Regions from separate parts of the Polaromonas sp. P2_G11 genome, predicted to be linked through region 1. Evidence: predicted binding sites of a transcription regulator. Region 1 holds the regulator's gene; the other holds the start of a gene.
What was found. Region 1 encodes HrcA, which represses chaperone genes, less so after heat shock. Its sites were predicted from a motif close to TTAGCACTCNNNNNNNNNGAGTGCTAA; they were not measured.
Positions count from the first base shown of each region.

Region 2: AC1DWQ_RS12390 (co-chaperone GroES) is a predicted target of HrcA. The motif match lies at 1,468-1,494, and genes of this name have one in related genera.

Region 1 covers NZ_JBFUFE010000001.1:557,625-561,032, reverse strand. Annotated here, with positions in the region: gene AC1DWQ_RS02800 (NAD kinase) at 1-861, opposite strand, end outside; gene hrcA (heat-inducible transcriptional repressor HrcA) at 911-1,930, shown strand; tRNA gene AC1DWQ_RS02790 (tRNA-Ile) at 1,955-2,031, shown strand; tRNA gene AC1DWQ_RS02785 (tRNA-Arg) at 2,059-2,135, shown strand; gene AC1DWQ_RS02780 (hypothetical protein) at 2,330-2,584, shown strand; gene greB (transcription elongation factor GreB) at 2,629-3,195, shown strand; gene AC1DWQ_RS02770 (RelA/SpoT family protein) at 3,192-3,408, opposite strand, start outside.
Region 2 covers NZ_JBFUFE010000003.1:344,775-348,182, forward strand. Annotated here, with positions in the region: gene AC1DWQ_RS12385 (ATPase domain-containing protein) at 1-1,145, opposite strand, end outside; gene AC1DWQ_RS12390 (co-chaperone GroES) at 1,589-1,879, shown strand; gene groL (chaperonin GroEL) at 1,972-3,408, shown strand, end outside.

The sequences.
Region 1 (3,408 bases):
GTTCCAGTGCAGCTTTCTCCGAAGCGTGTCGAAATAGCTCCAGCCTTTGGGGTGCAGGAAACGCATTTGGTGTTCGGAGCGCCTGACGGTGATGCGGTCGCCATGCAACAGACTTGCCAGCGACTGCATGTCGAAGTTGGCGCTGGCGTCGCGGCCAGAGACGATTTCAATGGTAATTTCGCCCGAGTCCGACAGCACAATGGGCCTGTTGGACAAGGTATGCGGTGCAATCGGCGCCAACACCCAGCCGGCAATCGATGGGTGCAGCAAGGGCCCGCCCGCTGAAAGAGCATAGGCCGTGGAGCCGGTCGGCGAGGCGATGATCAGGCCATCTGCGCGCTGGTTTGCCACAAAGCGGCCATCCACCTCCACACGGAGTTCCACCATGCCGGCGGTCGCTCCGCGGTTCACGACAACGTCGTTCATGGCGGTGGCGCTGAAGACGCACCTGCCGTCACGCACGACCTCGGCCTGCATCATCCAGCGTCGATCTTCTTCATACTCGCCACGCAACATGGGAATGAGTGTGTTCTGGTAGTCCTCAAAGGCGATGTCAGTGATGAACCCCAGCCTGCCCTGATTGATGCCCACCAGGGGGATGCCGAATTGGGCCAGCAGCCGGCCTATACCCAGCATGGTGCCGTCCCCCCCCACGACGAGGGCGAGGTCGCATTGGGCGCCGATGCCGGCTGCGTCAAGGGTGGGGAACCGGGTCAGGCCGGTGTTGCTGGCGGTGTCCTGCTCGATCGCCACCTCGCAACCCTGGGTGCCCAGGAAGTGTGCGATCTCCTCCAGTGCTGACCGGGAACCTTGTGCGTGGTACTTGCCGATCAATGCGACATGGCGAAATTGCGACTTCATCGGCAAATTACATCACAACATGGCAACCGAAGCTTCGTAGAATGGCACCATGCTTGATGATCGTGCCCGATTGCTGCTGAAAGCACTCGTTGAACGCTACATTGCCGATGGACAGCCGGTAGGTTCGCGCACGCTCTCGAAAGCTTCCGGCCTTGAACTGTCTCCGGCCACCATACGCAATGTGATGAGCGACCTCGAGGAGCTTGGCCTGATTGTCAGCCCGCACACCTCGGCAGGGCGCATTCCTACCGCGCGGGGTTACCGGCTCTTTGTGGACACGATGTTGACCACCCAGCGCGACCCCTTGTCGTCGTCGGGCCATATCGGTGCGCCGCGACTGGCACCTGATCAACCCCAAAAAGTGCTCAGCAATGCGGCGCACATGCTGTCGAGCCTGTCGCAATTCGTGGGTGTCGTCATGGCGCCACGCCGGACGTCGGTATTTCGCCATATCGAGTTCCTGCGCCTGTCCGAAAAACGCTTTCTTGTGATCATCGTCTCGCCTGACGGCGATGTGCAAAACCGGGTCATCTTCACCGAAGCGGACTACACGCAGTCCCAATTGGTTGAAGCGGCCAATTTCCTCAATTCACATTACGCTGGCATGGCGATTGAAGAGGTAAGAGAGCGCCTGAAGAACGAGGTGGAAGCCCTTCGCGGTGAAATCGCCACGTTGATGCAGGCGGCGGTCAAGGTCAGCTCGGAGGCCATCGAGTCGCGCGACGAGGTGGTTATTTCCGGCGAACGCAATCTGCTGGCCGTCAGCGACTTTTCCGGTGACATGGGTAACCTGCGCAAGCTTTTTGATCTCTTCGAGCAAAAGGCGCAACTTATGCGGCTCCTCGATGTTTCGAGCCGCGCCGAGGGAGTCCGGATTTACATCGGCGGCGAAAGCCAGGTGATTCCGTATCAGGAACTGTCTGTGGTGACAGCCCCTTATGAAGTCGACGGACAGGTCGTGGGAACCCTGGGCGTGATAGGGCCCATGCGTATGCCTTACGAAAAAATGATCCAAATTGTCGACATCACCTCCAAGCTGGTGAGCACCGCGCTTAGCCATAGCAAGTAGGCCCTTACAATCGATCCCTTGAGTGGGGCGTTAGCTCAGTTGGTTAGAGCAGAGGACTCATAATCCTTTGGTCGAGTGTTCAAGTCACTCACGCCCTACCATTTAAATAAGCTATAATTTGAGGCTTAGCGGCTGTAGCTCAGTTGGATAGAGTACTTGGCTACGAACCAAGGGGTCGTGGGTTCAATTCCTGCCAGCCGCACCACTTTCTTAAGTGATTTCAATAGCTTAGAGGCTCATCCCTCTAGGCTATTTTTCTTTCCGGGGGGCCGCTTTTGGGGTCCTTTTTCATACCGTTGCCATCGCGATAGTGGTTTTCCTGGGACTGGGCGGCGCCGGACGGGCTGTACGTCCAACAAGAGCTCCGCTATTCTGGAAGCCTAATTCCGGAGGAGAAACATGGGATCACTGAATGTCGAGGACCACGGCGAGTGGCTCAGTTTTGGCTTGTCGTACGCGGGCAGCACCATTCCCGTCAGGATTTCGCGCGAGGCGATGGAGGAGTTCTTCGGCGCCGTGCCTGGGCCGGACTCCCTGAAAAAAGCGTATGAACAGGATGCTGAAATGATTCACGCCCGGGCCGCTGATCTGGTCGTGGCGGGTGTGAGCTACACGCCTGAAAATCCCCTCGTGCTGAAAATGGAAGATTTTTAGGTGCATTCACGGCCGGCAGCCATGAATGCTATGGTGGCCGGAGCATGAACAAAGCCTTTACCAAAGAAACCGAGCCGGAGGACGACGAGCCGACGCTCGCACCCCTGCCTGCAGGCGGCAAAAACTACATCACACCACAGGGCTATGAACACCTGCGCAGCGAACTTCTGGACCTGATCGACAGCGAACGTCCCAAAATGGTGGAAATCGTTCATTGGGCTGCCAGCAATGGAGACCGCTCCGAGAACGGCGACTACCACTACGGCAAAAAGCGGCTGCGGGAAATCGACCGGCGAATCCGGTTTTTGACGCAGAGACTGGAAATTGCGGAAATCAGCAACCCGTCGGTGCACCACGGTAGCGACCAGGTTTTTTTCGGCGCGACAGTTGCCTACGCCGATGGCGAAGGAGTCGAGCGAGTCGTGACCATTCTCGGCATTGACGAAGCCAACAGCGCCCAAGGACAAATCAGCTGGATATCACCTGTCGCCAGAGCGCTGCTCAAATCGCGTGTTGGCGATGAAGTAAGTCTCATGACTCCGCAGGGTGTACAGGCGCTCGAGGTACTGAAAGTGGACTATCCCGCACCGGACAAATCGACAGCGGATTAGCCGGACGATTTGGCGCGTTGCACCCGCAGTACGGAAGGTGTGCGCTTCACGCTGCGCAAGGCGGAAGCCAGGTGGATGCGGTCGCGCACGGCCACGCCGAAGCGCAGGTCCGTGGCGTCATGCGAAGGCTCCTGGCCCATGTCGACATGGGTAATGTCCGCCTCGGCACTGGCCAATGCAGCCGCCACTCGCGCCAGGACCCCTTTCCCATTG
Region 2 (3,408 bases), on a different contig from region 1:
AGGAAGCGCTCATCCGGCATGGCGTTGAGGTAGCCGTTGATGCTGTCGATGACGACGACTTTGCAGCCGCGGTCGGCAGCCTGGCACACCACCGACGCGAACTCCCCGGGGGACAGTTCGGCCGGGTCGATCTGCTGAATGCTCAGCACACCCGCTTCATAGGGCTCGCGGATTTCCATCCCCAAGCCGTCCGCGCGGTTCAACAGGTTGTTGGCCGCCTCTTCAAACAGGAACATCGCGCTGGTCTGCCCGCGCTGCGCCGCGGCAGTGACAAACTGGGCCGCCAGCGACGACTTGCCGGTGCCGGGAGGCCCGGCGATGAGGGTGCTCGTGCCCTCTTCCAGGCCGCCGCCAAGGAGGGTATCGAGCTCGGTAAGGCCGCTTTTGAGCTGCTCGCGCTTGCCCATCACCCGCGACTCGGCCGCCACCAGGCGCGGGTACACGCACAGGCCCCCGTACTGGATGTCGTAGTCATGCAGGCCGCCGCGAAAGGCAATGCCGCGGTACTTCACCACGCGCACGCGGCGCCGCTCGGCCCCATAGTCCTTCACGGACTGATCCAGCGTAATCACGCCATGGGCAATGGAGCGCACCTGAAGGTCTATGCCGGCGGCCGTGCGATCGTCGAGCAGCATCACGGTGCAGGACCGGCTGGCAAAGAATTGCTTGAGCGCCAGCACCTGGCGGCGATAGCGCAGCGGCGTATCGGCCAGCAATTGCAATTCGGAGAGGGAATCAATCACCACCCGGGTCGGTTTTCGCTCTTCAATCACGGACAGAATCATCTGTGTGGTGGTACCCATCTCCACCTCCGAAGGGTGGAACATGGTGTATTCGGCCTCCGGCATCAGCAGGTTTTCAGACGGCAGGACTTCATGAATGTGAATACCCTTCATGTTCCAGCCATGGGATTCGGCCACGCCGGTCAGCTCCGCGGCTGTTTCGGCCAGAGTGATGTACACAACGGACTCACCCTGCCGGGCGCCTTCCACCAGAAATTGCAGGCCGGTGGTGGTCTTGCCGGTGCCAGGCTCACCTTCGATCAGGTAGATCCGGTCCTTGATGAGGCCGCCTCCAAGGATGTTGTCCAGGCCTGGGATGCCGGTTGAAAGGAACTGAAGCTCGGTTGAGGTCTTTGTGGTCATGGTTACAGGGATGCGGTTGTGAGCCAACATGGCACGGAAAGAACAATCCGCAACACCCCGTTAAAGAACGAAGCGGCTTGTAACACCTGGATAAATAGTAGCCAGCAGCCTCCAAAATCCCCGGTTTGCGGAGCCTGAGTTGAGCGTAGGACGACACGCCGTCCCTTCGTCTCCCGTCAGCGTTTCTCCACTCGCTCCCCCTCCGGGATGCCGCCGGACGGCCAGGGTGGGAACCCGAGAATCGATCCGGGTCACAGCTAAAGCACCAAAACAGCGGTTTTCAGCGGCGCCACCTTGAAAACAGGCCTGATTGCCTCTATGATTAGCACTCGATGGTATTGAGTGCTAACAAAGCCCAGTCAATCCACCAAGTTAACAGGCACTCACTTTTACGCGGGTGCTTTTTGATTCCCAAAACCATTGTTCTCAAACAAGGAGCTCTCATGAAACTTCGTCCTTTGCACGACCGCGTGATCGTCAAACGCGTGGAAAACGAAACCAAAACCGCTTCCGGCATCGTCATTCCTGACAGCGCCGCTGAAAAGCCTGATCAGGGCGAAGTGCTGGCCGTTGGCCCAGGCAAGAAGAACGACAAGGGCGAACTGAGCCCAGTGGGCGTGAAAGTTGGCGACCGCGTGCTGTTCGGCAAATACAGCGGCCAGACCGTCAAGGTCGACGGCGACGAACTGCTCGTCATGAAAGAAGAAGACCTGTTTGCAGTGGTCGAGAAGTAACCTCTCTTCTGCTATTTATTTGATAGCTGCTGGCGCACGTCTTACTTGGGCTAGCAGGCGATTTCATCCATAAACTTTAAGGAATCTGCATCATGGCAGCAAAAGACGTAATTTTCGGCGGCGAAGCCCGCGCACGCATGGTCGAGGGTGTGAACATCCTGGCCAACGCCGTCAAGGTAACCCTGGGCCCTAAAGGCCGTAACGTGGTTCTGGAGCGCTCGTTCGGCGCCCCCACGGTGACCAAGGACGGTGTGTCCGTCGCCAAGGAAATCGAACTGAAGGACAAGCTGCAGAACATGGGCGCGCAGATGGTCAAGGAAGTCGCTTCCAAGACCTCCGACAACGCCGGCGACGGCACCACCACCGCTACCGTTCTGGCCCAAGCCATCGTCCGCGAAGGCATGAAATACGTGGCCGCCGGCATGAACCCGATGGACCTCAAGCGCGGTATCGACAAGGCCGTGCTGGCCCTGACCGAAGAGCTCAAGAAGGCTTCCAAGCCCACCACGACTTCGAAAGAAATCGCCCAGGTCGGCTCCATCTCCGCCAACTCCGACGAATCCATCGGCAAGATCATTGCCGACGCAATGGACAAGGTTGGTAAAGAAGGCGTGATCACCGTAGAAGACGGCAAGTCCCTGCAAAATGAACTCGACGTCGTCGAAGGCATGCAGTTCGACCGCGGCTACCTCTCCCCTTACTTCATCAACAACCCTGAAAAGCAGTCCGCACTGCTGGACAACCCGTTTGTTCTGCTCTACGACAAGAAGATCAGCAACATCCGTGACCTGCTGCCCACCCTGGAGCAAGTCGCCAAGGCCGGCCGTCCGCTGCTGATCATTGCCGAAGAAGTCGAGGGCGAAGCCCTGGCAACTCTGGTGGTGAACACCCTGCGCGGCATCCTGAAGGTTGTGGCTGTGAAGGCCCCTGGCTTCGGCGACCGCCGCAAAGCCATGCTGGAAGACATCGCCTGCCTGACCGGCGGCAAGGTCATCGCTGAAGAAGTCGGCATGTCGCTCGAAAAAGTGACGCTGGCTGACCTCGGTCAGGCCAAGCGCATCGAAGTGGGCAAAGAAAACACCATCATCATCGACGGCTCCGGCGCCGCTGCCGACATCGAAGCACGCGTCAAGCAAGTGCGCGTCCAGATCGAAGAAGCGACCAGCGACTACGACCGTGAAAAACTGCAAGAGCGCGTGGCCAAGCTGGCCGGCGGTGTTGCCGTGATCAAGGTTGGCGCTGCCACCGAAGTCGAAATGAAGGAAAAGAAGGCCCGCGTGGAAGACGCGCTGCACGCTACCCGCGCTGCCGTGGAAGAAGGCATTGTGGCCGGCGGTGGCGTCGCCCTGCTGCGCGCCAAGCAAGCTGCTGGCAAGATCGCCGGCGACAATCCTGACCAGGATGCTGGTATCAAGCTGGTGCTGCGCGCCATCGAAGCCCCCCTGCGCGAAATCGTTTACAACGCAGGCGGCGAAGCCTCTGTGGTGGTCAACGCGGTTCTGGCCGGCAAGGGTAACTACGGCTTCAAT